DNA from 3 places in the Halobacillus sp. ABR2_026 genome. Region 3 is predicted to be linked to each of the others. Evidence: riboswitches for the same ligand, from Rfam matches in the RefSeq annotation. Region 3 holds a riboswitch; each other region holds the start of a gene.
The links. A riboswitch is a leader RNA that binds a small molecule or an ion and turns the genes downstream of it on or off. The one in region 3 is predicted to bind S-adenosylmethionine.

Region 1 (10,418 bases), 2.2 Mb from region 3:
ACTGCTGGCAACTCTTCACAAATGAGTGATGGAGCAGCAGCGGTAATGGTCATGGACCGTGAAAAAGCGGAGAGTCAGGGTCTTAAACCTCTCGTTAAGTTCCGTTCTTTCGCTGTTGCAGGTGTAGAGCCGGAAATAATGGGGGTCGGTCCAATTGAAGCTGTACCAAAAGCATTGAAGATGGCTGGACTTTCTCTATCGGATATAGGCCTGTTTGAACTGAATGAAGCCTTCGCTTCACAATCTTTACGAGTCATCCGTGAACTCGGGCTTGATGAAGACCGGGTGAACGTTAACGGTGGCGCCATTGCTCTAGGACATCCATTAGGATGTACGGGTACAAAGCTGACGTTAAGTTTGATTCATGAAATGAAACGCAGAAATGAGCAGTTTGGTGTTGTGACGATGTGTATTGGTGGAGGAATGGGCGCTGCTGGCGTTTTTGAATTAATTTAATCCGGGGAGGAACAAATGATGAGCGATTTGAAAGAGATGATCAAAGGCGGAGGATTTATTGTTGAAGACTTGGCTGCACAGGATGTAATTACACCAGAGGATTTCACGGATGAACATTTAATGATTGCAAAAACTGCGGAAGATTTTGTCCTGGGCGAAGTTGTTCCTAAAATAGATAATCTTGAAAACCATGAATTCGAACATTCAGTAGCATTGTTAAAACAAGCGGGAGAACTGGGATTGCTAGGAGCAGATGTACCTGAAGAGTACGGCGGCCTTCAGTTGGATAAGATCAGTTCTTCCTTAATTACTGAAAAGTTTTCCCGTGCAGGTGGATTTTCTGTTACGCATGGCGCACACGTAGGAATCGGCTCGCTTCCTATAGTGTTCTTCGGTAATGAAGACCAAAAAAAGAAATATCTTCCACTACTATCAACAGGAGAAAAAATCGCGGCTTATGCTCTGACAGAGCCTGGATCAGGCTCTGACGCACTTGGAGCGAAGACAACAGCTAAATTAAATGATACTGGAACCCACTATATATTGAATGGGGAGAAACAGTGGATAACAAACTCAGCATTTGCTGATGTGTTTGTCGTCTATGCGAAGGTGGATGGAGATAAATTTACCGCATTTATCATCGAGCGTGATTATCCTGGGGTATCTACTGGTCCTGAAGAGAAGAAAATGGGGATTAAGAGTTCATCCACACGTACTTTAATCCTTGAGGATGCAGAAGTACCTGTAGAGAATGTGCTGGGTGAAATCGGACGCGGTCATATCATAGCTTTTAATATTTTGAATGTTGGACGTTATAAATTGGCGATTGGCGGAGTGGGTGGATCCAAACGGGCAATCGAATTGTCTGTAAAGTATGCAAAAGACAGAAAACAATTTAAAACTCCAATCGCAAGTTTCCCGCTTATTCAAGAAAAAATTGGTTCTGTAGCCGCGAATACGTATGCAAATGAAAGTTCTGTTTACCGGACAGTAGGATTGTTTGAACAGAGCATGGGTAAATTATCGGATGAAGAACTAAAAGACGGTGCCGCAGTAGCAAAAGTCATTGCAGAATATGCGATTGAATGTTCGTTGAATAAGGTCTTCGGTACAGAACTTCTGGATTTTGCAGTAGATGAAGCGGTCCAAATTCACGGTGGTTATGGGTTCATGGCTGAATATGAAGTAGAAAGAATGTACCGCGATTCCAGGATTAACCGTATTTTTGAAGGCACGAATGAAATCAACCGTATGATTGTTCCAGGTACATTATTGAAGAAAGCCATGAAAGGGGAACTTCCTCTACTTCAAAAAGCGCAGGCGCTGCAGGAAGAAATTATGATGATGATGCCTGAAGAACCTGGAGTGGAAGTACTTGAGCAAGAAAAATATCTATTGAAAAATGCCAAGAAGATCGGTTTACTAGCCGCAGGTCTGGCTGCCCAAAAATACGGGGAAAAACTTGAAAATGAGCAGGAACTTCTTGTGAATATTGCTGATATAGTGGGTGAAATTTACAACATGGAATCTGCCGTTCTCCGAACTGAAAAAGCGATCAACAAAACAGGGGAAGAGAAAAACAAGCAGAAACTTCTTTATACGCAAGTGTATGTCCAGGAAGCTTTCAATCGGATTGAAGGTCATGCCAAAGAAACATTGATTGCCGCCGAATCCGGAGATTCTCTTCGAATGATGCTGGGCGCTCTTCGTAAGCTGACACGCCACACACCGACAAACGTGATTCCTAAAAAACGTGAAATTGCCAAAGCATTGATCGAAGCCGAAAAATACACGGTTTAAAAAGAAATTCCATGTGATACAGGGCCTGCACTTTCGAAGAAGCGAAGGTGCAGGCCTTTGTTTTGCAATATACAATAGAAGTACGGTTTGGGGATTGGAATAGATAATAAAACAATAGTAGAAAAAAATGAAAACATTCCCTCCGTTATGATAAAATATTAGACAACAAGATCGAAGGAGGGTTTGTAGATGTCTTTAACCTTCTACTGGTATCCGAATTGCGGTACATGTAAAAAAGCAAAGAAATGGTTGGATGATGAAGGGTTTGACTACGAATCTGTACATATCGTCAATGATCCCCCTTCAGAAGAGCAGTTGAAGAGTTTTATTGCATCCAGTGACCGGCCGGCAAAAAAATTCTTCAATACCAGCGGAAAAAAGTATAGAGAGTTGAACATGAAGGAAAAGCTAAAAGATGCTGAAGAAGACGAAATGATAGAATGGCTGGCATCTGATGGCATGCTGATCAAACGCCCAATTCTTACAGATGGTGAAAATACGACTGTAGGGTTCAAGCAGGAAGAGTATGAAAGAATTTGGTCTTGATGAGCATTTGATTGGGAATAGAAGCTTATAGCTTTTATGTTTATATTTGTAGTTGAACGATTACTATTTATTTTGGAGGTAATGAAAATGAGCGTACCTAAAGACTTGCGTTATTCTGAAGAACATGAATGGGTGAAAGAAGAAGGAGAAAAAGTAAGAGTCGGAATCACTGAATTTGCTCAGTCAGAACTTGGGGATATCGTCTTCGTAGAGCTTCCTGAAGTAGGGGATGAACTTGAAGCAGATGAACCATTTGGTAGTGTAGAATCTGTAAAAACGGTATCTGAACTTTATGCCCCGTTAAGTGGTAAAGTTGTAGAAGTGAACGAAGAACTTGAAGACAGTCCAGAGTATGTAAACGAATCTCCATATGATAAAGCCTGGATGGTAGTTGTAGAACCAAGTGAACCATCAAACATCAACGATTTGATGACTTCAGAAGAATATGAAGCCATGATTGATGAAGACTAAAGGTTAGTGCATTGGACAGGCAGGGATCATTGGATACCTTGTCTGACATGATCACGTTTGATCTTAATCATGTTCAGACCATGCCTGGATGGCATGGTCTGTTTCTATATAGTAGGTGATGAGGATGGATGGAGAGCGTATCGTCATTGTGGAAGGGATCACAGATAAAAAGAAATTGAATAAGGTTCTGGATGAAGAAATTGAAATCATCTGTACACACGGCACACTAGGGATTGAACGAATGGAAGAAATGATATTCGACCATAACCTGGATGAACGCACCGTCTATATTTTGGTGGATGAAGACGATTCAGGATATAAACTGAGAAAGCAGCTTACGGAAGAACTCCCCCATGCTGAGCATATTTATATCGATCGTGCTTTCAGGGAAGTGGCAGCCACACCTGAACCTGAATTGGCAAGAGCTCTACTTAGTAGACACTTTAACGTGAAATCAATTTATCTAATATAGGAGGATGGCTGTGGAGGAAATTCTCGCAACAGAGGTACAGACAACTTTTGAGTCCTCACATACAAGTCTAACGTTCATCCATAGCCCGTTTTGTGCCACTTGTCACTTAGCGCGTAAAATGCTCACTACGCTGGAAAGTGTTTTTCACAAGGAAGTCTTTACAGAAATGAATGCTTCCTTACACCCCGATTGGATGCAGCATTATCAGGTTGAAAGTGTTCCCTGCCTTTTAGTGACAAGAGATGGAGAAGTAGAAGAGAAAATCTATGCTTTTCACTCTGTTACTTTCATGTATGAAAAAGTAAAAAGGTATGTAGAATAGTGGTACAATTTCCCGGGAAATGACCGTTTTTGTTCAACGTTTGAGAAAAAGGGTTTGTAGAATGTATAAAAAAGAGACAGCATGGGTCCGTTGGACTTACGCTGTCTCTTTTATTCCAATGTTTATATTAGTTCTCCTAATTTACTTACAATGTCAAGAAAAGGGGCTTGATCACCAAAAGAAGCATGTATTTCCCCTTTTTGATTGATGATTACAGTGGTAGGAACGCCCACGCATTTATAGAGGTCATATACAGTTCGTCCGTTGTCTGATAAGGTAGGTTGTTTCAAAAACTTCTCTGTGTATTGGACGGCTTCTTCTGCATCACGTTCCCGACCGGTCACATTGATTGTTATCATTTTCACTTTCTCATGATCCATGGTTTTATAGAGTTGCTCTTTCTTAGGCAAATCTTTGCCGCAATCCGGGCACCAGGAAGCCCAGAACGTTAATACGATGACTTTCCCTAAGTCTTCTTTTAGACTATAATGAAACGCTTTATTAATAGAGGGCAATTCAAATAAAGGTGCTTGCTGATTCATATTCATTCTCCTTTGTACCGAAAGACCGTTTAGGATTGACGCATTTCTATTTTCCATGCTAACATATTGATTAATTTCATATCGACATCTTCACTTATCCAGAGTGGCGGAGGGACTGGCCCAACGATGCCCGGCAACCGGCAGAATAACTGCACGGTGCTAAATCCTGCAAAGTTTTTAACTTTGATAGATGAGAAGGTACTAATAAATCCCTTCTATCATAGATGGGATTTTTTTATTGAGAGTGTCTGTTAAAGTATGAGGGCTCCGGATAATCCCTCGTATTCCTCGGGCTCCTACACGAAGTTTAGTTGTTCGATGGTAAGGAAAGAAAATCGCCCTCTTTTGCAAGACAGGTCTTAAGATTCTACACTCTTACAAAAGAAGTCGTTTTGAGATATTGATGGAGCAAGACGCACCTTTTCCTGTAGCCTCTAAACCTATACAACCATCTCGAAATGGAATCTTTTTTGGGAATACCAACACTATTTACCACAGAGCCTGTTGGTTAAAAAAGGTGAAGGAAGATTCTTTATCACTTATTTTTTCTGAACACTCTGTATTCTGAGTTGACATAAAATTCGTACGGTGCTACAATCCATTTTGTACTGCTTAAACGAGTTAAAGCAATAATAATTTAATATACTAAAATCTCTTATCCAGAGTGGCGGAGGGACTGGCCCGACGATGCCCGGCAACCAGCAATAGTATTGCTCAGGTGCCAATTCCTGCAAAGTGATTCTTTGGCAGATGAGAGAACAGAAAATCAGGTAGATTAAAAGCGCCACTCTGTTCTCCACAGAGCGGCGCTTTTTTAGTTGGAGGGAAACAGCATGATTACAATCAAAGGATTATCGAAGATTTTCCAGACGAAAGATCAGGATGTCCGAGCGGTGGATGACCTGAGTCTTAATATAAAAAAAGGGGAAATATACGGGGTTATTGGATATAGTGGGGCTGGTAAAAGTACATTCATCCGCCTACTCAACCGACTGGAGGACCCGACAGCCGGAAGTATTAGTGTCGATGACCAGGAACTGACAGCCATGAACAAAAGCAAATTGAGGCTGGCGAGACAGGAGATCGGCATGATTTTTCAGCATTTTAACCTCTTATGGTCACGCACGGTCTATGACAATATTGCTTTTCCTCTAGAAATTGCGGGTTTTACAAAAGGTGAACGGCAAAAACGAGTCAACGAGCTGATTGAATTAGTTGGTTTAAAAGGCCGAGGAGGCTCTTACCCTTCTCAGTTAAGTGGCGGCCAAAAGCAAAGGGTAGGAATCGCCCGGGCACTTGCTAATAACCCTAAAGTGCTGCTTTGTGATGAAGCGACATCTGCATTGGACCCTGAAACGACCGACTCGATCCTCGACCTTCTGGTAGACATAAACGAGAAACTAGGTCTTACTATTGTATTAATCACTCATGAAATGCACGTGATTCGCAAAATTTGTCATCAGGTGGCAGTTATGGAACAAGGGAAAATTGTGGAGCAGGGAGAAGTGCTCGATGTTTTCCTGCATCCACAAAAATCCGTCACCAAGAAATTTGTGGATCAGGTGATGGGGGATCCTGAGAAAGAAACCTCTATGGAATTGATTAAGGATAATTATCAATCCGGACAGATTCTAAGGCTCCATTTTGTAGGGGAAAGTACCAACCAGGCCCTCATCAGTGATGTTTCCAGACAGTTCGCCCTGGATGTGAATATCCTTCACGGTAAGATCACCCAGACGCAGAAAGGCGCTTATGGAACCATGTTTGTCCAGTTTGAGGGTGACCAGCAAGAAGTGCAACGTGCAATTGAATATATTGAATCGACGTCCGTAGAAGTGGAGGTGAATCCACATGTTTAATCAATGGTTTCCTAATGTAAGGCTGGAAGACATGATTACAGCTACGAACGAAACGTTGTACATGACACTGATCTCTGTGGCTGGCACATTTGTATTGGGGCTGCTTTTAGGCCTCCTGCTTTATTTAACTGGCCCCGGTGGGTTGTGGGCTAATAAGACATTGAATTGGATTACTGCCTCCGTCGTTAACGTATTCAGGGCAATCCCATTTATTATCCTCATTTTGTTATTGTTCCCGTTTACAGATTTTCTGTTAGGAACGATTCGAGGGCCCCAGGCAGCCTTACCGGCTTTAATTATTGGAGGAGCTCCCTTTTACGCTCGCTTAGTGGAAATTGCTTTGAAAGAAGTGGATAAAGGAGTCGTGGAAGCAGCGAAATCCATGGGTGCCAAATATTCGACGATCATTTTTAAGGTTTTGCTCCCAGAGTCTATGCCCGCCCTTATATCAGGGATTACTGTTACAGCCATCGCTTTGATCGGTTACACGGCCGTTGCCGGTGCTATCGGTTCGGGTGGTCTTGGTGATTTTGCTTACTTTTATGGCTTCCAAAGAAGTAACTTTGATGTTGTGTTCATTTGTACAATTTTAATCATCTTAATCGTGTTTATATTTCAATTCATCGGAGATCTTATCTCTCGGAAATTGGATAAAAGATAATTTTAAAAAAGGGAGAGTATTAAGACATGAAAAAACTATGGACAAGTTTTGCAGCTGTATTGCTAATATTCGTACTCGCGGCCTGCGGATCATCAGATGAAGGAGAATCCACTTCAGGTTCTGATAGTGAAGATAGTGGATCTGATGAAATTAAGGTAGGTGCGACAAGTGTTCCACACGCGGAAGTATTAGAGAAGGCGAAACCTATGCTTGAAGAAAAAGGAATCGAATTGACGATTGAAGAGTACCAGGATTACATCTTGCCAAACCAGGATTTGGATGAAGGCCGCATTGATGCGAACTACTTCCAAACCATCCCTTACATGGAGATTCAGGAAGAGGAAAAAGGATATGACTTTGCAAATCTCGGAGGGATTCACATTGAACCGATCGGTGTGTATTCTCAAAAGTATGAAAGCCTGGAAGACGTTGAAGATGGCACAACGCTTGTAATGAGTCGTTCTGTATCCACACATGGACGTATCCTTTCTCTTCTTGAAAAAGAGGGATTGATCAAGTTGGATGAAAGTGTCGAAAAAGTTGATGCAACAGTGCAGGATATTGTAGAAAACCCAAAAAACATCGAGTTTGATACAGGTGTAGATGCGGCTAATCTTCCACAAGTCTATCAACGTGAAGAAAATGTCCTTGTAGCGATTAATACCAACTATGCCATCGAAGCTGGACTCTCTCCAAGTGAAGATTCCATCATTCTCGAGTCATCTGATTCCCCGTATGTGAATGTGGTTGCTGCCAACAGTGAAGATAAAGATAACGAAGCGTTGAATACACTCGTGGAAGTTCTTCGTTCTGAAGAAATTGTAAACTTTATTAAAGAAGAATATGATGGAGCCGTTGTTCCAGTGTCAGAGGGTGCGGAATAGCGGATAAAAAGAGTGACTGCGGTGATACTAACCGCAGTCACTTATTTTTTATTGGGAGGTCACCTTATGCAGGAGCAAAATATGACATGGACGCAAACGTACCTACATGATTATAAGGAAGGAATGGGTTCTTTCAGAGAACATATGCCGGAAGTTGCCCATAAATTTGATGCATTCACAGAAGAATGTTTTAAAGCGGGGGAGTTGTCAAAGAAAGATAAACAATTGATGGCTTTAGGAATAAGTATCGTTGCCCAGGACGAATACTGTATGATTTATCATACCAAAGGGTGTGTAGATCAAGGGGCTACTGAAAAGGAAATTCTTGAGGCTTGCGGTGTAGCAGCAGCATTCGGAGGAGGGGCTGCTCTTAGTCAGGCGGTAACTCTTGTGCAGGATGCATATATGGACTTGACTACAACTGTTAATTAATTGATTAATTAGAAAATTCGAGGAAATTTAATGTATAGTATAGTATCAAACGAGTTAAGCGCTTACATTGGTGTTCAGTATTTATTTTACGCAAATTTAAAGTTTCAGGGGGGTTTATAAGGGTATAGAAATTGTGTTACTTTAAATTGTGTAAATAATCTGAAAGGATTGATTCGTTATTAGTGACGATCTCAGTTTGAATTATACTGCTGATATGGAGAAGGCCATGCATCAGGCACATAACATGAGCTATGCGGAGTACAGCAGGAAGTTGGATACACGCTTGAAAGTGGAAGAAAAACGCCAACGTGAATTCGAAGAGAGTCAAAAGATGTTTGCCCAGGTTGATCGACAGCTTCATAGGTAATAGATACAATTTTCTAAAATCAGGTGTGTTTAGCCACCTGATTTTTTCATGTTATAATATTGATGAAAAGCGACGAATTTTGGTGTTGATCTATCATAATCCCTTCATTTTGCAGAGGGGGAAAAAGTTGATAACACACACTAAATGATATAAGATTGTAATGAGAATAAATTGAGAATAGTTCTTTGATTCCGATCAACTTGGACATTCAATAATAATAGATACTGGAGGTATTCATTTATGGCAGGATCAACTTTAGAAATCAAGGATCTTCACGTAGAAATCGAAGGTCAAGAAATCCTTAAAGGTGTTAATTTAACAATCAACGGTGGGGAATTCCACGCCGTTATGGGACCAAACGGAACTGGTAAATCTACACTAGCTTCCGCAATTATGGGTCACCCTAAATATGAAGTGACAAAAGGTGAAGTTTTGCTTGATGGCGAGAACGTTCTTGAAATGGAAGTGGACGAGCGCGCTCAAGCAGGTCTATTCCTTGCTATGCAATATCCTAGTGAAATCAGTGGTGTAACAAACTCTGATTTCCTACGTTCTTCTATTAATGCTCACCGTGAAGAAGGCGATGAAATCTCTCTTATGAAATTCATCAAAGAGATGGACGCTAAGATGGATACGCTTGATATGGATAAAAACATGGCACAGCGTTATCTTAACGAAGGTTTCTCTGGCGGTGAGAAAAAGCGCAACGAGATCCTACAATTAATGATGATTCAACCAGCGATTGCTATCTTGGACGAAATTGATTCAGGACTTGATATTGATGCATTGAAAGTCGTTGCAAAAGGAATCAACGAAATGCGTAACGATGCTTTCGGTTGCTTGATCATCACTCACTACCAGCGTCTATTGAACTACATCACTCCTGATAAAGTACACGTTATGATGCAGGGCCGTGTTGTTAAATCCGGCGGACCAGAACTTTCCCAGCGTCTTGAAGCGGAAGGTTATGACTGGATCAAACAGGAACTTGGCATCGAAGACGAAACCGTTAACGCGTAATTAAGATAGGAGGGTAATCATGACAGTAGAAGTCTCACTACCATATGACAAAGAGTATATCTCGCAATTCTCCCAAGGGCAGAACGAGCCTGAATGGATGAAGAACCTTCGTCTTAACGCCCTGGAGAAGTCGGAAACTTTAGAGCTTCCGAAACCGGACAAAACGAATATCTCCAAATGGAACTTTACAGAATTCAATCATCACGTATCAGGTGATATCATTGAATCTCTTGATGAACTTCCAGTTGAAATTAAAGACTTCTTAGATGAAGAAAAAGAACAACAGAATCTTGTAATCCAGCGTAACCATACGGTGGCTTATGGTACGATCGATCAAAAGCTGAAAGATCAGGGTGTCATTTTCACAGACATCGGCACAGCTCTTAAAGAGCATAGCGAACTTGTGGAGAAGTATTATATGAATGATGCTGTCCATGTAGATGAACATCGTTTGACAGCTGTTCATGCAGCCCTTATGAACGGTGGTATTTTCCTTTATATTCCGAAAGATGTACAAATTGAAGATCCTATCCAGGCCATCTTCTGGCAGGAAGATCCTAAAGCTTCTTTGATCAATCACATTTTA
Region 2 (10,418 bases), 980 kb from region 3:
AGAGGGAAACCATTCAAACCAGGAGTTGATGGATATGTTTGGAATTAAGAATAAGTCTCAAATTAAAACTTGGATGAAATGGTTTAGAAACGGGGAGAACCACCGTTTCGCTCAACCTATAGGAAAACAATATTCGAATGGGTTAGGTCCGAAAGATGAGAATGAAGTTACGTTGTTGAAGAAGAAAGTTGCTTATTATGAAATGAGAGAGGAATTGTTGGGAAAATATCAGGAAATCGAAAGGAAGTGGTTCCAGAAGTATTCATCCAAGTCGTAGAAGCTTTTAAGCATAAGTACAAGATCAAAGCTATTTGCGAGTGTTTCGGTGTAGCTAAAGCCACCTATTATCGTTGGCGGGGAAAGGAATGGGGACCAACGGTGTTAGAGAAAAAGATCATTGAGACTTGTGAAGGTTTAAAGTTTCGAATAGGTCACCGTATGGTCCGAGATCTTTTACGTAAAGAACATCAAATAAAGGTGAATCGAAACACGGTTCAAAGAATTATGCAGAAATATCATGTTCAATGTCGTGTGAAACCGAAGAGACAGTCTTATATTGCCGGGGAAAGCAAGATTGTTGTACCCAATTATTTAGAACGAAATTTTGATGCTACTAAACCTAATGAAAAGTGGGTGACAGATATTACCTACCTTCCTTATGGAGAGAAGATGTTATATTTATCAACGATTATGGACTTGTACAATAATGAAATTCTCGCTTATTCCATTAGTGACAATCAAGAGAAATCATTAGTATTGGATACGTTGAAGAAAGCTTGCGAAGGACGTGATGTGTATGAAGTGATCCTTCATAGTGATCAAGGGTCACAGTACACGTCTTATGAATTTCAGGAAGAGACTAAAAAAAGAGGCATTATCACAAGCATGTCCCGGCGGGGAAACTGCTTTGATAATGCCGTCATCGAATCCTTCCACTCCATATTAAAATCGGAAGAATTCAACCCTCTAGATCGAGGGAAGTTAGATAACCATACAGTACGTGAAAAAGTAGAAACGTACATGTATTACTACAATTATTGTCGACCATTTAAAAAACTAAACTGCCAAACTCCAATTGAATTCAGAGTAATGGCAGCCTAGGTGTTTTATTGAGTCTTATTTAACTGTGTCACTCCATTCTATTCCTTTGAGCTTTTTTTGCATGGGTTGAGTTTACGATAGAACATAAAGCTAAGTACATTGCATCATGTAAAGCGTGACAAAAGGAAGGGTGTGGTATTAATGAGGAAAGTGATTGTGGTCGGCGGCGGGCCGAAAGAGTATATTCCGGATTTAAAGGCATATGCGGGTAAAGAGTGCCTTTGGATTGGAGCGGATCAAGGCGCGGAAATCCTCATCGAGCATGGTTTGAGTCCGGATCTGGCTGTAGGAGATTTTGATTCTGTGTCTGAACAGTCTCTCTCTGAAATCAAAAAAATGTCCAGACACGTAAAGGTTTATCCGGATGAGAAGGATGAGACTGACTTGGAGTTAGCTATCAATGAAGCACTGCTTTTGAATCCGGAGCATATCCTATTGTTCGGTGTGACAGGCGGACGGATAGATCATTCTCAGGCGAACATGCAGCTTTTGTATCCACTAATGCATAAAAACGTAAAAAGTACGATCATCGATCGACAGAATCAGGTGGAATTAGTAACTGCTGGTCATCATAAGATGGAGAGAGATGAACACTATCCTTATATTTCTTTTCTGCCTGTAACGCTTGAAGTGAAGGAATTGACGCTGAATGGATTTTATTATCCATTGGACCATGCCTATCTTCCTTTCGGTTCCACCTTGTGCATATCGAACCGACTGATTGAAGATACCGGTACTTTTTCATTTGAGTCAGGCATACTCTTAGTAATAAGAAGTACAGACTTGCCTAATGGGTGAAAAGGGAGTTCGCATTAGTTCATATAGGAGGAGGGGGCTCTTTTGAAATTTTATACGATCAAACTCCCACGGTTCGTCGGGGGTTTAGTGCGCGCAGTCATAAGTACTTTTAAAAAAGATTAGGACTGAAACGGAATGGCTCCGGGGTATACATGGGCTGAGCTCCGGAGAGGGAAGCATAAAACGCCCGTTTACTTATTGGACCACGTAGGACGAATCAAATAAAAAAAAGCACCCCTCAAGGGTGCTTTTTTTGTGAGCTGTTCAGCTCTCTTTAGCAATTATACACGTTGTACTTTGCCGGACTTAAGCTCACGTGCTGTCACGTAAACTTTTTGAGGTTTGCCATCCACAAGGATACGAACTTTTTGTACATTTGCTTTAAATTTACGTTTATTAGCGTTCATCGCGTGTGAACGGTGGTTACCTGAACGTGTACCTTTACCAGATAGAACACTTCTGCGTGCCATGAAAATCCCTCCTGTTACATACATAAATCATCAGATACTTAGTAACTTTATCATATAGAAAAAATGTTTGCAATAATCTCGTGGCAATTATATCAAGAATTTTTTCTTGACAGAACGAATGAATTGTTACACAGTATAATAGGGATATCCAGGTCATTTTCTTCCTATTGAACAGAAATTCATTTCCCGCTTTTGTGTTATAATAGGGGAGGATTGATGAGGATTAAAAAGGAGGATCTATTATGTCTGTTGATTTAAATAACCAATATGGTCATATTACTATTAGCAATGAAGTCATTTCAACGATTGCTGGGGGAGCTGCTGTCGAGTGCTACGGAATCGTCGGCATGGCCTCTAAAAATCAAATCCGCGACGGCTTATCGGAAATGCTCCGAAAAGAGAACTTTTCCAGAGGAGTCGTTGTCAGACAGGATGAAGATCGCCTCCATATCGACATGTACATTATCGTGAGCTACGGGACGAAGATTTCTGAAGTCGCTCACAATGTTCAATCACAAGTAAAATATACACTAAACAAAACAGTTGGTTTGTCCGTGGATAACGTGAATATTTTCATTCAAGGTGTCCGCGTGACAACTGAATAGATTGCAGTTGTAGTCAAAGGAGGAAGTAAGTGTGACGTTACAAAAGTTAGATGGCAAAACGCTTGCCGAAATGATCTTGCAAGGGGCGCATCATTTGAAGCAGAAGTCTCAAATGATTGATGCTTTGAACGTTTTCCCTGTGCCGGATGGAGATACGGGGACGAATATGAATCTGTCCATGACTTCAGGAGCTGAAGAAGTGCGTAATGTGGACCAGAATCATGCCGGAGCAGTCGCTCAGTCCTTATCCAAGGGTCTGTTAATGGGGGCGCGTGGTAACTCTGGAGTAATTCTTTCTCAAATTTTCCGTGGCTTTTCAAAAGCAGTGGAAGATAAAGAAGTCATTACGACTAAAGACTTTTCGGACGCTTTGCAGGGCGGTGTGACGACGGCTTATAAAGCGGTTATGAAACCTGTGGAAGGAACGATTCTTACAGTGGCGAGAGAAGCTGCTGAAGCATCTGTAGGAATTGCTGAAAAAGAAGAAGAGTTCATTCCTTTCATCGAGGAAGTCGTTCAAGCAGCGAAAAAATCGTTAAAGCGGACGCCTGAGCTGCTTCCGGTTTTAAAAGAAGTGGGAGTCGTAGATAGTGGGGGCCAAGGGTTGGTCACGATTTATGAGGGTTTTCTTGCCAACTTGAAAGGCGAGGAGCTTCCTGACATAGAGGAGACCGTCTCTATGGATGATATGGTAAACGCTGAACACCATAAACTGAATCAGGATTTTATGAACACGGAGGATATTGAATTTGGTTACTGCACAGAATTCATGGTCAAATTCGAGGAAGACAAGCTTGCGGAACATCCCTATGATGAGGAAACTTTCCGCAATGAACTGAGTGAGATGGGTGACTCCCTGCTTGTCGTTTCTGATGAAGAGTTGATCAAAGTCCATGTCCACGTAGAGTACCCTGGTGAAGCGATGACACTCGGACAAAGATACGGGAGTCTCGTGAATATGAAGATTGAGAATATGCGTGAACAGCATACCTCGATCGTTGGTGACAAAAAGCCTGCCAAACCTAAGACAGAGGAAAAAGCAGAGTACGGAATCGTGACGGTCAGCATGGGAGACGGCATTAAGAAGCTTTTTGAAAGTCTGGGAGCTACTGTTGTGATCCAGGGCGGCCAAACGATGAATCCAAGTACCCAGGATCTTTCGGAAGCGATCAAAGAAGCACATGCGAAGCGTGTGATTCTTCTGCCGAACAACAAAAATATCGTCATGGCTGCTGAACAAGCTGCTGAATTGGCGGACATTGAAGTGGCCGTCATTCCTTCCAAGACGATCCCTCAAGGGATGAGCGCGTTGTTAGGTTTCAATCCTGAGGCAGACCTTGAGAGCAATAAAGAAGAAATGATCAGCCTTATGGCAGAGGTGAAAACAGGTCAAATTACGTATGCTGTCAGGGATACACAAATCGATGGGCTTAATATATCCAAAGACCATTTCATGGGAATAGCGGATGGCAAGATTTCAGCAACGGATGCTGATGCTCTTATAACCGCTAAAACATTGTTGAATCAAATGATTGATGAAGATGAAGATGAGATTTTGACGATCCTTACTGGTGAGGAAGTTGATGAGAAAGACGTGGCTGAACTTGAATCCTTTATTGAAGAAACCTATGAGGATTTAGAAGTGGAAGTACACAAAGGCGGCCAGCCGATTTACTCTTATATTTTTTCAATTGAATAAAAGCAGGACAAGCACGCAGCCCCGCAGAGGGCTGCTTTTTTTTATGCTTGTTCCTGGATCATCTTAACTTTAAGATGGTTTCTAATGGAATAGATCACAAGGTACAGGTAGCCGCAGACAAGGGATATGTAGATGATGGACATCGTAACGTTGCTCATTTGGATTGGAGTGAGCAACGTTCTCAAATTCGTTAAGATGATGAAGCCTCCAGCCATTACCCCGAGTATCGTGGAGGGAAGATTTTTTACGAGCCAGGCAGCTAAAGGGGCTGCGATTACTCCACCAACGATGAAGGCAAGGACAAGCATCCAACTGAAATGTTTACCACCCAAGAAGATTAAAAAACCAGCTGTAGCTGATATCGTTACCAGAAATTCACTCGTATCTACCGTACCTATGACTTTTCTCGGGACAATCCCTGAACGAGTCAGAAGAACTGGAGTATTGACAGGTCCCCATCCTCCTCCGCCTACACTATCGAGGAAACCACCGACGAAACCGAGCGGAAAGAGGAAGCGTTTATTTAAGGGTGTTTGGGAGGGTTTCTTTGGTTCTTTATGACTAAGGAAAAGAAAACGGATGACGATATAAATTCCTAAAGCGAGAAGCAAGAATGATAAGTACGGACGCACATGCTCACCTGAAATATACGTTAACGCCGCCGCACCGAGAAAGGCACTTACTGCACCTGGAACAGCGATTGTGAGCACAAGGGACCTGTCGATATTACCGAATTTATAATGCGAAAACCCTGAGGCGGCCGTTGTGGCAATTTGTGACATATGGATCGATGCTGATGCGACGGCAGGAGCCAGCCCGTATGAAAGTAGAATAGTCGATGAGCTGAGGCCGAAGCCCATCCCCAATGCCCCATCCATCAATTGAGCAAAGAATCCAATCAATGAGAACGCGGTTAATTTTTGCAAGCGAGTCACTCCTTTATTTTTACACAAAACTTGTTTCACTAACTATAGGTACTTATGCTTATCTGATTACTTGGTTTTAGGCAAAAAAAGAAAACCCCTTCCCAAAGAAGAGGTTTTGTCCTCTCCTTATCTTTCAGGCCCATGCCTGTTGGATTGAGCACCTTTACCAGGTTGCTGCGGGATCATGAGACCAAATTCCTCCCCCGACTCTTCATAAGGATATCGTTTATCGTTTTCAGAATACTTACAAAAGTAACGGACGTATTTTTGTTTGTCAATAGATCTTGAATAAATAAACTGAAAAATAATAATTTTTTAAAAAGGCATTGACATAGAATGAAAAGGAGCATAAGATTTGTATCAACTTGTTTTTCAAAAAACTTCATAATTTTCTCTTATCTAGAGAGGTGGAGGGACTGGCCCTTTGAAGCCTCGGCAACGGGTCTGGACATTTGTTCAGACGCTGTGCCAACTCCAGCGGGTGTATGAACACTTGAAAAGATAAGAAGAGTGGTGCTTATTTCATTATGGATGCCTTTCTTCTTGTCGAGAAGAACAGGCATTTTTTGTTTTGGTTGGAAAGGAGGAAAAGATGAAAGATTATAACGTGACGTATGAACATTTCTCAGGCGATCCTTTTTTTTCAGACATACAGCCTCGTGATGAGCAGAAAGGAGCTTTGGAGGTTATTCAATGGGCTTATGACCAATTTGAAAATATTGTCTATGCATGCAGTCTGGGTGCAGAAGGAGTTGTTCTCCTTGATTTAATTTCCAAAGTTAAAGGGGATGCTGAAATCGTCTTTCTGGATACGGGTCTTCATTTCCAAGAAACATATGAACTGCTTGGCAAGGTGAGGGAGAGGTACCCAGAGATGAAGATTAGGGCCAAAACTCCAGAACTCGATGTAGAAGAGCAGTCCGAACAGTACGGACCTGCTTTGTGGAATCGAAATCCTGACCAATGCTGCTATATCAGAAAAATCAAACCATTGGAAGAAGCATTAGATGGAAAAGAGGCTTGGTTGTCCGGGTTAAGACGAGAGCAGTCCCCAAGCAGGAGCCGTACGAATTTCGTCAACAAAGATGAACGTTTTAAAAACATTAAAGTATGTCCCTTAATTCATTGGACATGGGAAGACATATGGCATTATATCCGAGTAAATAGCTTGGATTACAATGAATTGCATGATCGGAATTATCCAAGTGTCGGCTGTATTCCGTGTACCTCCAAGGCAGCAGGTGATGGAAGATCAGGAAGGTGGCAAGGGTTTAACAAGACGGAGTGTGGCTTACATACCACAGCTCCTGAGCATAAAGATCAATCGTAGAGGAGGAATTATGCATGTCTATTATATCTCCGCATGGAGGAGAGCTTGTAAACAGGTGGAGCAGAAAACCAGATGAACTTCCACAGGATAAGATTGAACTGGATGCCATGGCATTAAGTGACATAGGATTGATTGCGAATGGTGCCTACAGTCCTTTGAAGGGATTTATGAACAAAGAGGATTATGAAGCGGTCCTCGAGCGGATGAGGCTGAATGATGGGACTCCTTGGAGCATTCCAATTACTCTCCCTGTTCCGGAAGAGCAGGCTGCAACGCTCGGGGATTCAGCGCAGCTCGTGTATAACCAAACTGTATACGGAACCATTGCAATATCAGAAGTTTATAAACCTCATAAAATCCAGGAGGCTGAAGCCGTATACTTAACAACAGAGGAAGCTCATCCTGGGGTCAAAAAATTATTGGACCGACCGTCCTGGTACGTGGCAGGTGAGATTGAAGTATACCAAAAGCCCCCATATGAACATGGACGACAGTTTTACTTAGATCCAGCCGAGTCTAGAGAGCTGTTTCAACAACTTGGCTGGCAGAAGGTTGTTGGTTTTCAAACACGCAATCCGGTCCACCGGGCTCATGAATATATTCAAAAAGCGGCTTTGGAGACGGTAGACGGTTTGTTTTTGAATCCGCTTGTCGGAGAAACGAAGAGTGATGATATTCCGAGTGATGTTCGGATGAAGAGTTATCAAGTCCTTTTGGAAAATTATTATCCGGAAAACCGGGTGACTCTAGCTGTATTTAATGCTGCCATGCGGTATGCGGGCCCGCGTGAGGCGGTCTTTCATGCCATTGCCCGGAAAAACTTCGGTTGTTCTCACTTCATCGTTGGTAGAGATCATGCGGGGGTTGGTGATTATTATGGGACTTATGATGCCCAAAAGATTTTCAGCCATTTTGGAAAAGAAGAGCTTGGAATCACCCCGCTCTTTTTCGAGCACAGTTTTTATTGCCGGGCGTGTGAAGCCATGGCTTCCAGTAAAACTTGTCCACACGGAAAAGAACATCATATGATTTTATCCGGAACGAAGGTCAGGGAGCTCCTTAGGAAAGGCGAAAAGCCCCCTAGAACATTTAGCCGACCTGAGGTGGTGGACATTCTAATCGACGGAATGAAAGAGAAAAGTTTTCAAGGGAAAGGGTGATAGAGATGTCCAATATTACATGGCATGAAACGAGCATCGGACTAGAAGATTACCGCAGGAAAAATGGGCACCACAGCGGGGTGGTTTGGCTGACAGGATTGTCCGGTTCCGGTAAATCCAGCATCGTCAATCAATTGAATGAAAAGCTGTTTGCTGAAGGGTTCCAATCATATGTGCTGGATGGTGACAACATCAGGCATGGGCTCAACGCAGATCTTGGATTTTCTGAATCGGATCGTACAGAGAATATAAGGCGGATTGGAGAAGTCGCCAAATTGTTCGCTCAAAGTGGAACGATTGTTCTGACGGCTTTCATCTCCCCCTACCAGGCGGACCGTGACCGGATCAAGGAAACATTACCGGATGGGGATTTTCTTGAAATTCATGTCGATTGCCCATTGGAAGAATGTGAGGCCCGTGACCCGAAAGGTCTGTACAAGAAAGCGCGGAAAGGTGAAATCAAAGGTTTCACAGGTGTCGATGCTCCTTATGAGCGCCCGGTACAACCTGCGCTTGTCCTGAATACGCAAAGGACTAGCGTAAAGGAAGCAGCAGAACAAGTGTATAAACTCTTGTTATCTGAAAAATGGTTCCATAAAGGAGAATGAACATGTCTTATGTATATATCGTTGGTGCCGGTCCGGGTGACCTGGAATTGATTACAGTGAAAGGGTTGAAAGCGATTAGGAGAGCAGATGTCATTCTTTATGACCGTTTGATTAATCAGGAACTTCTGGACGAAGCAGGGGAAAATGCCGAGCTTGTCTATTGTGGGAAGCGTCCGGATCATCATGCGCTCAGCCAGACGACCATCAATCAGCTTCTTTGTAAATATGCCCTTCAAGGGAAGGTGGTCGTCCGGTTGAAGGGCGGTGATCCTTTCGTATTTGGACGTGGTGGAGAAGAAGCTGAAGCCCTTGCGAGGCGGAAGGTCCCGTTTGAGATTGTGCCTGGGATCACTTCCGGAATCGCTGCACCTGCATATGCCGGGATCCCTGTCACTCATCGGGAATACAGTTCGTCTGTTGCATTTATATCCGGAGTGAGTAAGCAAGGGGAGGATGATGAAGCCTATTGGGAAAAAGTCATAAGAAGTATGGACACCCTATGTATTTATATGGGAGTTAGAAAACTTCCTGAAATTTGTGAGCGGCTTCATAAGTATGGAAAACCTCTCACAACCCCTATTGCTCTCGTACAATGGGGAACGACAAGCGATCAGAAGACGGTGACGGGGACAATAGAGAACATAGTAGAAAAGTCAAAAATGGTAGAGAATCCAGCGATGATCGTAGTTGGTGAAGTGGTTCACTTAAGTGAACAGCTCCAATGGTTTGAACAAATGCAAGGTGATGAATGGAAGCCATTAGCTTCAAGTGCTGGATGAGGGAGGTGCCCAGATGAAAGGTGTGCTCTATGTCAGCCATGGAAGTAGAAGGAAGAAAACGAAACAAGAAGCGATTGCTTTTTTAAATCGAGTACAAAGACAGGTGCAATTGGATGCATTTGAAATATGCTTTTTGGAACTTTCCGACCCCGACGTATTGGAAGGAATTCGTCTTCTTATAAAACAGGGGGTCGATAAAATTATCATCCAGCCAGTACTGCTTCTTGGAGCGGGGCATTTCTTCAAGGATATACCGGGTGAAATTGATAAAGCGAAACGTCTTTATCCAAGGGTATCTTTCTATTATAGCAAGCCTTTAGGTGTACAGGAAAGATTGACAGATGTCCTGGTGGATCGTTTAGAGGAACAGTGCATAGTAGCTGAGAAGGAGACAGACTTTTTACTCGTTGGGAGAGGGAGCAAGTATCCCGAAATAAAAAAAGAAATCGAAACCATTGCCGAACAACTGAGAGGAAGAGGAATCCATCATGTGACCACCTGTTATTTGGCAGCTCTCTCCCCTACTTTCGAGGAAGCGTTCGAAACTTCCCTCTGTAACGGCCGGCAGACAGTCGTTATCCCGTATTTATGGTTTTACGGGCGCTTGTTTGAAACGCTGCACGATCGTGTGTGTTCAGCTTTTGAAAAGGGTCATGAAGTCATTCTTTCTTCTTATATGCACGATCATCCCAATATGGTTCTCGCTTTAGCTGATAGAGTTCATGAAGTTCAGATGGACGAGGAGGAAGCATTGTGATCTCATTATCTATTGATCTGGCAGAGAAGAGCGTGACGATTATCGGTGGTGGGGAAGTCGCTGCAAGAAGAGTGGAAGTCTTAGTGAAAGAAAAAGCTCGGATAACAATCATCAGTCCCTTTATAACAGAAGAATTGAACGAGTTGGTCGAAAGGGGTGAAGTTCACTGGAAGGCACGGAACTTT
Region 3 (10,418 bases):
AACAATTTATGCGACAAGAGATTTAACAGCCGCTATTGACCGATGGAACACGCACGGGTTCGATGAGTTGCTGTATGTAGTCGGTAGTGAGCAGACGCTCCATTTTCAACAGATCAAACATGTACTTAAAAAAGCCGGGTATTCCTGGGCGGACCAATTGAAGCATATCTCTTTTGGTATGATGCTTCAAGACGGCAAAAAAATGTCCACCCGCCAAGGAAAAACCGTCTTACTGGAACAGGCCCTTGAAGAAGGTATTACTCAGGCCCTTAAAAATATCAAGGAAAAAAATCCAAATCTAAAGAATGCAAAAGAGGTCGCCGAACAAGTAGGCGTGGGGGCAGTCATCTTCCATGACCTGAAACATGACCGTCGACACGATGTAGAGTTCTCATTGGAAGATATGCTGACCTTTGAAGGGAATACAGCTCCTTATCTGCAATATACTTACGCAAGAACGCTATCACTGCTTGAAAAAGGGAAATTTAACCCGATCAATTACCAAACAAAAATCCATAAAGCATCCACCTGGTCATTGATAAAAACCATCCAACTTTATCCGGAGGTGATTAAAAAATCTTATAAAGAGTATGATCCTTCCATACTTGCTAAACACTTGTTGGAAACCGCCCGTCATTTTAATAAATGCTACGCCCAAACAAAAATAATTGGCAGTGAAGAAGAACAACCCCTTCTTTCTTTAATTTATATGGTCAATTATCAATTGAAAGAAGGACTGGCCCTGCTTGGCATCCAAGCCCCGGAGAATATGTGATCAACAAACAGAGTTTCGCACATTTCCGTTTCTTCTATTATAATAGAGGTAACAAATGGGAGAGGAGCACATCCAATGTATCCGATCTACTATGGCCTGATCGCCATCGTCTCCATTGCAGCTCTAATCGGGACACTCGTCATTGCTAAGAATGTAAATAAAGCGGAGAATAAAACATCTCCTGAAGACGATGCCGTCCAATTAAAAAATGCAGGAAGCGACACGGGAAGCATCCCATTGCTTACGACTATTTACGCCATCACATTTGTCCTAACCGCTATCTTGTTTTGGATATTTATCTTCTAGCTCAATGTTTCAAGGAGAAGAGGCCGTGCCTCTTCTCCTTTCATTAAGAAGAAACGATTACGACATCCGCTCGCCCCTCCGGATCGACCATGGTTAAGTAGTAATCTTCAGCTTTCCAATAGCGCTCCTTAAACTTATCGACTTTTTTTCTTGTTTCCGGTTCTTCCCTTAAATATCTTTCCTCCCTCGAACATTTCAAATAGATCATTCTATTAAAATATCCTCGCCATTCCTCCCGTTGAAGAAATACTCCTTCGAGAATGACCAGCTTTTTTTCTTTTTCCAAGTCTTTGAACAGCTTCTCCTTTAACACTGCCACATCCCATTGAAGGAAATAATACTCGTACCAGGGTTCATATCCGGTGTTGTACCGCTTATTGGCTTCCACAATATAGTCATCGATGTGATAAACCACCACTGGAATCGACCTGTTCTTAAGTTCTCCTTCCAATGCTTTCGTGACCGTCGTTTTACCCGAACGGCTGAGGCCATCAATCCCTAAAATGAAGGTTTCTCCTTCCCTTAGGCAAGGAAGTTGCTGCAGCATTTCATTTACATCCATAAACATCCCCCTCCCCCATTCTAACGATCATTTCAAGAAATGAATGAACAAAAAAAGCTGCAGATAGGGAAATCCTCCTCTCCTTTTCGATTGAACACATAATTTTTTCATCCTATACACATACTCTCGATAAATTCATGTTATCTTTCGAGTAGGTCTATGAATATCTTAATAACAGAATGGTCACTAGCTCATTGACGTACAATCCCTTTCTTTCGAAAAATTAAAGGAGTTGGCTACTGTGAACCCATCCCATAATTTTCAAAACCTTACCCATAAAAAGATGAAATTCGAAGATGTGTTTTCCCACATTATTACCTTCATGAAGCACGACCCACTCGGAAATTACAAACTCATGATGGGGACGGATTCTCAAGTGCATCCCTCCCACACCCTTTTCATTACCGGCATCGTCATCCAGCGTGTAGGAAAAGGCGCATGGGCATGCTTTCGCAAAGAAATCGTCCACCGGCAAATGACGACTTTACATGAACGGATTTCCTATGAAACCTCCCTTACAGAACAAGTAGCCACTCTCTTTTCGGAAGAAAAAAAGAATGCTCTCATCGAGGTAGTCCTCCCTCACATCTACAAAGGAGCGACGTTTACAATTGAGGGCCATATCGATATCGGAAGTGGAGACCGAAACAGGACAAGAGTCTACGTCAATGAAATGATGGCAAGGATTGAGTCGCTTGGTATGGAACCGAAAATCAAGCCGGACTCGATTGTAGCCAGCAGCTATGCGAACCGCTATACAAAATAGGAGGGGATCTCCGGTGTACCAAAAGGCCGTTACATCCTGCGTTTTAGGCATTATCTCCCTCTTCCTGCCATTCATAGGTATGATTCTTGGGTGGACCGGGATTGTTTTCGCTAATCAGGCTCTCCGGGAGCTTTCCACTGATGAGCCAGGCTTCCGTTTCGCTTTAGGAGGCAAAGTGTGCAGCATCCTAGGGCTCTGCCTGCAATGCGGTCTCATTATTTTCATCCTTGCTGCTTATTTTTTCTTTAAGAACGTCAGTCTTTTTATGTAATCCCAGCCACCCCTGGCACCCAACACGATAACGAACCCCGAACCATCTCGAAACGGAGTCTTCAAGAATCCTTCCATTTAGCGAAAGGATCCGTTTCGATATAATAATCCAACAAGATTCAATGGTTACATCGTGAAAGTAGATCATCTAAAGGTTTCGGCACTTGGAAATAAATACCTTTTTCGCCATCCTATCATTCATTGTCACTTCCATCCGTTGCTGCAAATATCAACACTGAACTTTAACAGAGCCTAAAAAATAAAGCGTCCTCTCTTGTAGAGGACGCTTTTGCTGTTTACTTGTTCAACTTCTTCAATTCATCCAGAACATCTGATGGTTCTGCACGATCTTTATAATCCGATTTCGTATATTCATAGGCAATCGTTCCGTCTTTATCGATAATATAAGTAGAAGAGACAGGCAGTGTCCACGTCTCATCCCCGTTATGTTGATCTACATTCAAACCTTTCTCTTTGTAGACCTCCGCAAGATACTCCGGCAGCTGGTAAACAAGATTATATTGGTTCGCCACTTCATTCCCCACATCACTTAATACATGGAAATTCAGTTCATTTTTCTCCTGAGTACTCAATGAATGGTCCGGAGTCTGCGGGCTGATGGCAATCAATTCCGCTCCCTCTCCATGAATCTCATCAAGAATTTCCTGATAGGCCCTCAATTCCATATTACAGTAAGGGCACCATCCTCCACGATAGAAAGTCAGGATAACCGGGCCGTTTTTCAACTGCTCATTCAACTCAACAGTCTCGCCTTTGGCGTCTGGAAGATTGAAATTAGGGGCTTTTTCACCTGCAGGCAGACCTTTGCCCTCATCGGAAGATTCCAGTTCATCAATGGCTTTCTTCATTTTATCCTGTGTTTCTTGAGGAGCCGATTTCTTGAATTTCTCAATATACTCATCATACTGCTGTTTCATTTGCGATTTCATGAAAAAACTCCTTTTTTGTGGATTCAGTCCTTATTATAAAGCGTGTGGGTTTGTTAGGAAACTGATTTGCTTTCCCTCGTCATCCATAGAGCCAGAATGACTGCGAGTAATCCTGCTGATAACTTTCCTGCTAATACTGGAAAGATCATCCCTTTTTCAACACTCGCTACAAATGCAAAATGACTGCCAATAACGAACGCCCCACTGACAGCAAAAGCAGCATTGACCGTTTTTCCTCGATCATCCATATCTTTCATCGTTGCAAGCATCGGTAAATGGTGAGCCGTGGAGGCAATCAACCCTGTGAGAGAAGTAGCATTCATCCCAAATTTCTTCCCAAGCTTACCAATGACCTTCTCCCCCTTGCGATTAATAAATGCGACAAGAGGATAAGCCCCGGCTAAAGTGACCGTAATTCTACCTACAATGATCATCCCTTCCGATAACGGAGCCATACCTTGGAGGAGAACAATATCTGTAAGTGTTTCAATAATGATAAGAACAAGGCCTGTGATGATTATTATTTCAATCGTTTTTCCAAAATAAGAAAATAAACGAATGGTCACATCTGTAAACAACCATAATCCGGCACCAATGCCTATAGAAAGTAAAAGAGCAGGAGTCAGGTTACGAAGCATCCACCCTGCTTCATAACCAGCCAGTCCACCTCCGATAAAGCATCCGATTGGAACAGTGACCAGACCAGCTAAGATTCCTTTGGAAAAGAATGGGCGGTCTTCTTTTTTTACAATCGTCAAGGCTACAGGAATGGTGAAAACGAGCGTAGGCCCCATCATAGTCCCGAGAAGTGCCCACGAAAACGTAGCTGCCTCCTTTTCTATAGCGAGAGACTCTGCTAACGGATAGGCCCCCATATCAATAGCCAGCATCATGGATGCAAACATTGCAGGATCTGCCCCGAGCCATAAAAATACGGGACGGATGACAGGGGCAAGCCATTGTGAGAGCACCGGGGCTAAAGAAATAATCCCGACCATTGACAGAGCGAGCGGACCCATCATCATAAAGGCTTCATAAAACCGCCATCCGAGAGAAAGCTTATGATTCAGGACATAATAATCAAGCGCTCCAAGCACCATGAACAAACACATGATGATAAGAATCGCATCATTCATCCACATACAGTCATCCCCTTCCTTATGTCATCCATGTTTATAATAACTTGCCATTCGGGTAGTTGTTTCTGCATAACGTCCGTTTCTCCTCGGCAACGGACAGCTAACTCATCTCAGGAGAAGGGAGGAAACGAAATGGTACAAGCCTTATTCATCGTGACCATCATTTTCATCGCAGCCAACCTGGTTTATTTTTTCACAAACAAACATTATAAGAAAAGCTATTTCAGCACAGCCCTTTTCTTTCAATTATTCTTTGTCCTTACAGGTGTATTGATCGGATTTGCGATCATCTATTACGTACTTTCCACGAATGGAGTCATCCTTGTTACCAGTTTATCATCACGAGATGCTGTAGACCCTTCCTTTTTGGATTTGGTTTATTTTAGTGGTGAAACATTATTAAGCGTAGGTTATGGAGATATGCTGCCCGTCGGGATCACACGCTTCTTTGCCTTGCTTGAGTCCGGGATCGGCATCCTTCTTCCAACTGCGTACTTTCTTAAAGCAATGGATGGATCCCGGCATCATAAAGAATGAAAAAGCAACGAAACTTCAGGACCAACTTTGGTTATCATCCATAAAAAAAGGACCCTTCTAGGGTCCTTTCGCTTTATCCGATGGAGCATGCCGCTGAGCCATGCTTTTGCAGATATTTCTGATGATGTTCTTCTGCTTCGTAAAAAGTCGTTGCCTGTTCAACTTCGGTAACGATTGGGCGTTTAAAGATTCCTTTTTCTTCCCATTCCTTAATTTTTTCGTCAGCAATGTAGCGTTGACTTGCATCGGAATAAAAAATGACAGAACGGTATTGATGCCCGACATCAATTCCCTGCTTGTTCCGGGAGGTAGGATCGTGAGCTTCAAAGAATATATTCACAAGTTCTGCATATGTGATGACCGTTGGATCATACTCCACTTTAACGGACTCAGCATGTCCGCTTTCCCCTGCTTTCACTTGTTCATAGGTCGGATTCTCCAAATGGCCGCCGATATAACCGACTTTCGTTTGAGTAACTCCTTCGAATTTTTCAAAGAATGCTTCTACTCCCCAGAAACATCCTGCACCAAAAATAGCTGTTGCCATATAACATCTTTCCTTTCCCTTAACGCAACTTCTATCGAGAGCCTTGACGGGCGTGTTGTTCCACAAAAAGACCCCTTTTCTTATCCAGTAAGAAAAGGGGTCGCTAATATCCGCACGATCCTCTCATCTCTTAGAATGGTCATCCATTCTACAGGAATTGGCACCGTTCTCGTCAATCCTTGGATTGATTCGATGGTTGCCGGGCATCAAAGGGCCAGTCCCTCCGCCTCTCTGGATAAGAAGTTTCCGTTATTTATTTTTGTTAGTACCCATAGTACTACGTTTGTGTAAAGAAGTAAAGGATAACAGACTGAAAAATTAATTTCGATGGGCTTCAAGTTCTCTCTTGTATTTATTGTATTCAAAGGATAACACGCACATGCCTGTCTGTAAAAAATTCAGCTTCAGCTTTGGCCCGTCGTATATACTTCTTCGAAAGGCTGGACGATGACGAACCCATCCCCCTCGAACTGCATTTGGATCGACTCTCCGCTTCCCCGTCCGATCAACGTCTTGAAGCTGATGTCTGTTTTGAAATTCGGCTCCAAGTGACCTGACCATGCCACCGTAGCATGTGGATCTGTGATCACCGGTTCACCCGGGCGTACCAAAAGCGTCAGCGGTTCATAATGGGAAGTAACTGCAACCCGGCCGCTTCCGCTCAGCGTCACATTAAATAACCCTCCGGAAACCATACCGGCTACCTTTTTCATCAGTTTAATATCCCAGTCAATGCTCGGTTCGAAGGCCAGCAGATCATTGCCATTAACGGTAAGCGTCTCATTGTCCAAGTCAAAGATGGTTATTTTCTTTCCCTGATCGGCAAGGTACAAACGCCCCCTCCCTGTCGCCTTCATTAAGGAACTACCTTCTCCTGTCATCGCTTTTTTGAACAATTTCCCAACCCCATGTTCAAGAATACCTTCTCTCTCAAACTTAATGTTTCCATTATAGGATATCATCGCACCCGCCTTGGCCCAGACTTGATCAAGAAGATTCACTTCCAGAATTCTCGGCGTCTCCAACTCAAAATAATCATTCTCCGATTCATCCTGCTTCGTTTTCCGAATAAACTCTTCAATGGAATATTCACTCATACCTTTGCCCCCTCCAAATTGTCTAGTCGTATAATGGAAATATATGTATGACCTGGTCATACAATAAATCCCTTCTTCACATAATGTATATACGATGGAGTCGGGGAAAGGTTTCATTATGTGGAGGGCTCGGGAAAGATTCATTGATAGTAGTTGTGATAAACTCGAGGTAACTTCACTTGAAAGGGAGAATTTGTATGTATGGCTTAGAAGACAAAAGAGAGGAACTCCTGAATTTCGTTGAACAAGTTTCTACACAGGAAGCTGACGTCAAGCCGGAAGAAAACCGTTGGTCCATTCTAGAAGTTTTAGAACATCTTTACTTGATGGAACAACTGATTGTTTATCAAATTAATCAAGCCCTTAAACAAGGAGACACTCAACAGGCGACCGAAAAACCAATCCATAAGACGACCAACCGTGATTACAAAGTGGAAGCTCCAGAGGCCGTCCAGCCAAAAGGAGAATTCCAATCCCTAGAAGATGCCAAGGAAGGTTTGAAAAAGTCCCGTGAAGCTACTTGGTTCCTCATCCATAATAAAGATGAAGAAACTTTAAAAAACAGAGTCTTTCCACATCCCTCTTTCGGAGATATGAACTTAGTCCAATGGGTGGAATTTATCGGCTGGCACGAACTGCGCCACCTGGACCAAATGAAGGAAATCAAAGCACATATACATGCATAAATCAAAAGCCTCCTGAGTCATCACTCAGGAGGCTCCTTTATTATTCTTGTTTTTCAAAATCCTCCGGCTTTACTTCTTCACCATTCTTTCCAGTATAACGAAGTCCCCAGCCAGTCCATGCGGCAATAAACATGACGATTAACAATAGCCATCCTTGAAATACAAATGGAAAGACTTCTCCCGGCCCGACGACAGGCAGGAAATCGTATTGATCGGCTGCTCCCTGGACGGTTGCCCATGCGAGCAGTACACCACCACTCCATGGAAAAATATATCCCAGCGAAGAAGTAACTGTATCCAGAAAGTTAGCTCTTCTGTAAGGATGGATGTTCATTTCTCTACCAAGCTTACGGACAAACGGAGCAGCTGCTATTTCAGCAGCCGTATTGATTGTAATGAATACATTCAAGAAAGCCACTATTCCGAAAATTGAAAGTTCAGCTCTGCGCACAACATTGTTGATCAACTTCAGGAAGAAGTTCTTGATCACATCCATCGTGCCGGCAACATCCAATAGATAGGCGGCTGCCAAAATGAACAAGATGAGGATAGCCATGTTAAAGTAACCACTGATCCCATCGATCAATGCGCCCTCAACTACCGCTTCACCAGCATCATTCTTATGAATATGCAGGACCTCTGTCAACGATTTCCCGGATAAGAGAATAAACACTCCTGCTGCCAGGATTCCGTATGAAAGAGAGGTTAAAAGATGATGACCGCTCAAAGCTAAGTATAAAACCAAAGCAAACGGAGCGAGCATAAGTAATCCTTCCGGTGAGACTTCATTCTGTAATTGATTGACGACCTGCTGACTTCCCATTTCTCCGCCACCACCGAAAATCACGAATAAAATAAGAGCTGGAATAGCAGCAGTGATGGAATATTTGAAACGTGAACGTACCACACCTGGTACATCCGCATCCTGGGTCGTGGCAGAGACAATCGTCGTGTCCGATACAGGAGCTAAGTTATCCCCAAACACGGCACCACTTAAAATTGCTGCAAGAAGGATGACTGGATCTGCTCCCAGGATAACCCCTGCAGGATACATGAGCACACCAAAGGTCGCCACTGTACCATAACCTGTACCAACAGCTGTGGAAAATAACCCAGCCAACAGGAAGGTGATTCCTACAAAAGCTCCTCCCTCTAGTCCGGATTGGAAACCGAACCAAATGAGACCATCCACTAATCCACCAGCTGATAACATGTTGGCAAACATCCCTGCCCAAAACCAGGCGATAATGGCGACCACCCCGACAGGCTGAGCCATTCCTGAAATTAAACTTTGGGCATAATCTGACCATTTGGATTTACATAAAAACAGTCCAATAGCAATCCCGATCACCATGCCGAGGACGAGCGCTTGCTCAGTCACAAGGCCTGTGACACTCAAGACAATGGCCCAGATAATGAAGAATACTAAAGGTACAGTTGCTGTGAAGACGCCACCGCGGAACTCCAACCTTCGTATGTCTTTTTCTCCTAAGGCTTCATCTACAATTTGTTCTTTTTCTTTTTCTTTGTCTTTATCCGGCACAAAATTCCCTCCTCTATCAACGTTAACTGTACAATAGTTTATCATTACATGTGTATAGATGTAATGTCACGATTTTTTTCCCAATTTTTCAAAAATGATAGATCCTCAAAAAAAGAAGTAAAAAGGAGTGCACATATGCTGCAATTCATTCCCTTTCAAGAAAAAGACTTTCAAGTAGTAATCGACTGTATCCAATCCCCAAGGTTTCTTCTTCAGTGGGGCGGCCCGATGTTTCATTACCCATTAACACATCAACAACTTCTGGAGTACAAAAAGGCCCCGGATCGAAAGGCTTTCCAAGTTTATGATGCCAATGAGGGAAGGGTGATTGGACATATTTCAATTGGTCGCATCGATCTTCACAAAAACCAAGGGAGAATCGGAAAAGTGCTCGTATTTCCTCAGTTTAGAAAAAAAGGATATGGAATCAAAATGATGGAGGCCTTCTCCACCTACGCTTTCCAAACTCTGGGCCTTGAAAGATTAACCTTAGGCGTTTTCGATTTTAATACAAAAGCGATTCATTGTTATAAAAAAGCAGGATTCACCATTGATCGTCATTTGAAAAACCACCGCTCGTTCGGAAACGAAAAATGGAACCTGTATGAAATGAGTCTCGAAAAACTGACCCCACTATAAAGGGAGGCCACTCATGGTCCTCCCTTTACTTTTTCATTCCCATCCAAATTCTATACTCCACCCCAATAAAACACCTCCCACCCAAATTGGAAATAACTGGGTGGCCAGGTCATACAAATTATTCCAAAACACAACACCTAAGATTTACATTTTGTATTTTAGGATGAAAAAATTTAAAATAGAAAAAGTATGTTTATGCATGGTTATAAGTTAACGCTTACATTCACTGTCAGCTTTAGTTTCTCTGAACATTGACTCAAGTAAAAACAGGGCAACCATAGATGATAACACGGTTCGAAGTGTTTGACTATGCAAATTATTCTGATAACATTATGAAACACATAGGCAAACGAAATTTTACTTAAATGATCTAACAGGAAGGTGAAAGTATGACTACTGTCAAAAACACAAACGATCATACAACTCCCTTACGAAGGGATATTCATGCATTAGGAAAAATGCTTGGTGACATTCTCGTCCACCACGGCGGAGAGGAACTACTGAACAAAGTAGAAACCATCCGACAACTGACGAAAGACCTGAGGAATAACCCAGACCCCTCAACATACAACCAACTGAAGAAAGAGATTCAAAACCTCGA

Region 1: another riboswitch for S-adenosylmethionine. It lies ahead of ACXADE_RS15190 (methionine ABC transporter ATP-binding protein); the one in region 3 lies ahead of msrA (peptide-methionine (S)-S-oxide reductase MsrA).
Region 2: another riboswitch for S-adenosylmethionine. It lies ahead of ACXADE_RS09015 (sulfite exporter TauE/SafE family protein); the one in region 3 lies ahead of msrA (peptide-methionine (S)-S-oxide reductase MsrA).

The regions. Positions count from the first base shown of each region.
Region 1 is NZ_JBSWTM010000001.1:2,927,143-2,937,560, reverse strand. Features, by position in the region: gene ACXADE_RS15225 (acetyl-CoA C-acetyltransferase) at 1-456, shown strand, start outside; gene ACXADE_RS15220 (acyl-CoA dehydrogenase family protein) at 475-2,256, shown strand; gene ACXADE_RS15215 (arsenate reductase family protein) at 2,446-2,802, shown strand; gene gcvH (glycine cleavage system protein GcvH) at 2,890-3,273, shown strand; gene ACXADE_RS15205 (toprim domain-containing protein) at 3,398-3,745, shown strand; gene ACXADE_RS15200 (thioredoxin family protein) at 3,756-4,067, shown strand; gene ACXADE_RS15195 (TlpA family protein disulfide reductase) at 4,190-4,609, opposite strand; SAM riboswitch class I at 4,701-4,806, shown strand; SAM riboswitch class I at 5,262-5,366, shown strand; gene ACXADE_RS15190 (methionine ABC transporter ATP-binding protein) at 5,443-6,468, shown strand; gene ACXADE_RS15185 (methionine ABC transporter permease) at 6,461-7,129, shown strand; gene ACXADE_RS15180 (MetQ/NlpA family ABC transporter substrate-binding protein) at 7,156-8,013, shown strand; gene ACXADE_RS15175 (carboxymuconolactone decarboxylase family protein) at 8,080-8,445, shown strand; gene ACXADE_RS15170 (YuzK family famiily protein) at 8,672-8,812, shown strand; gene sufC (Fe-S cluster assembly ATPase SufC) at 9,053-9,832, shown strand; gene sufD (Fe-S cluster assembly protein SufD) at 9,852-10,418, shown strand, end outside.
Region 2 is NZ_JBSWTM010000001.1:1,734,905-1,745,322, forward strand. Features, by position in the region: one part of gene ACXADE_RS08985 (IS3 family transposase) at 1-221, shown strand, start outside; one part of gene ACXADE_RS08985 (IS3 family transposase) at 221-1,101, shown strand; gene ACXADE_RS08990 (thiamine diphosphokinase) at 1,243-1,899, shown strand; gene spoVM (stage V sporulation protein SpoVM) at 1,942-2,022, shown strand; gene rpmB (50S ribosomal protein L28) at 2,181-2,369, opposite strand; gene ACXADE_RS09005 (Asp23/Gls24 family envelope stress response protein) at 2,612-2,974, shown strand; gene ACXADE_RS09010 (DAK2 domain-containing protein) at 3,006-4,673, shown strand; gene ACXADE_RS09015 (sulfite exporter TauE/SafE family protein) at 4,715-5,599, opposite strand; SAM riboswitch class I at 5,723-5,819, opposite strand; SAM riboswitch class I at 5,992-6,107, shown strand; gene ACXADE_RS09020 (phosphoadenylyl-sulfate reductase) at 6,192-6,929, shown strand; gene sat (sulfate adenylyltransferase) at 6,944-8,089, shown strand; gene cysC (adenylyl-sulfate kinase) at 8,095-8,697, shown strand; gene cobA (uroporphyrinogen-III C-methyltransferase) at 8,700-9,476, shown strand; gene ACXADE_RS09040 (sirohydrochlorin chelatase) at 9,490-10,233, shown strand; gene ACXADE_RS09045 (NAD(P)-binding protein) at 10,230-10,418, shown strand, end outside.
Region 3 is NZ_JBSWTM010000001.1:759,886-770,303, reverse strand. Features, by position in the region: gene argS (arginine--tRNA ligase) at 1-775, shown strand, start outside; gene ACXADE_RS03885 (hypothetical protein) at 851-1,081, shown strand; gene ACXADE_RS03880 (AAA family ATPase) at 1,125-1,643, opposite strand; gene ACXADE_RS03875 (ribonuclease H-like YkuK family protein) at 1,927-2,409, shown strand; gene ACXADE_RS03870 (DUF4190 domain-containing protein) at 2,423-2,680, shown strand; gene ACXADE_RS03865 (peroxiredoxin-like family protein) at 2,976-3,629, opposite strand; gene eutH (ethanolamine utilization protein EutH) at 3,683-4,771, opposite strand; gene ACXADE_RS03855 (ion channel) at 4,901-5,305, shown strand; gene msrA (peptide-methionine (S)-S-oxide reductase MsrA) at 5,379-5,852, opposite strand; SAM riboswitch class I at 5,973-6,094, opposite strand; gene ACXADE_RS03845 (AIM24 family protein) at 6,257-6,949, opposite strand; gene ACXADE_RS03840 (DinB family protein) at 7,147-7,635, shown strand; gene ACXADE_RS03835 (Na+/H+ antiporter NhaC family protein) at 7,676-9,178, opposite strand; gene ACXADE_RS03830 (GNAT family N-acetyltransferase) at 9,314-9,817, shown strand; gene ppc (phosphoenolpyruvate carboxylase) at 10,207-10,418, shown strand, end outside.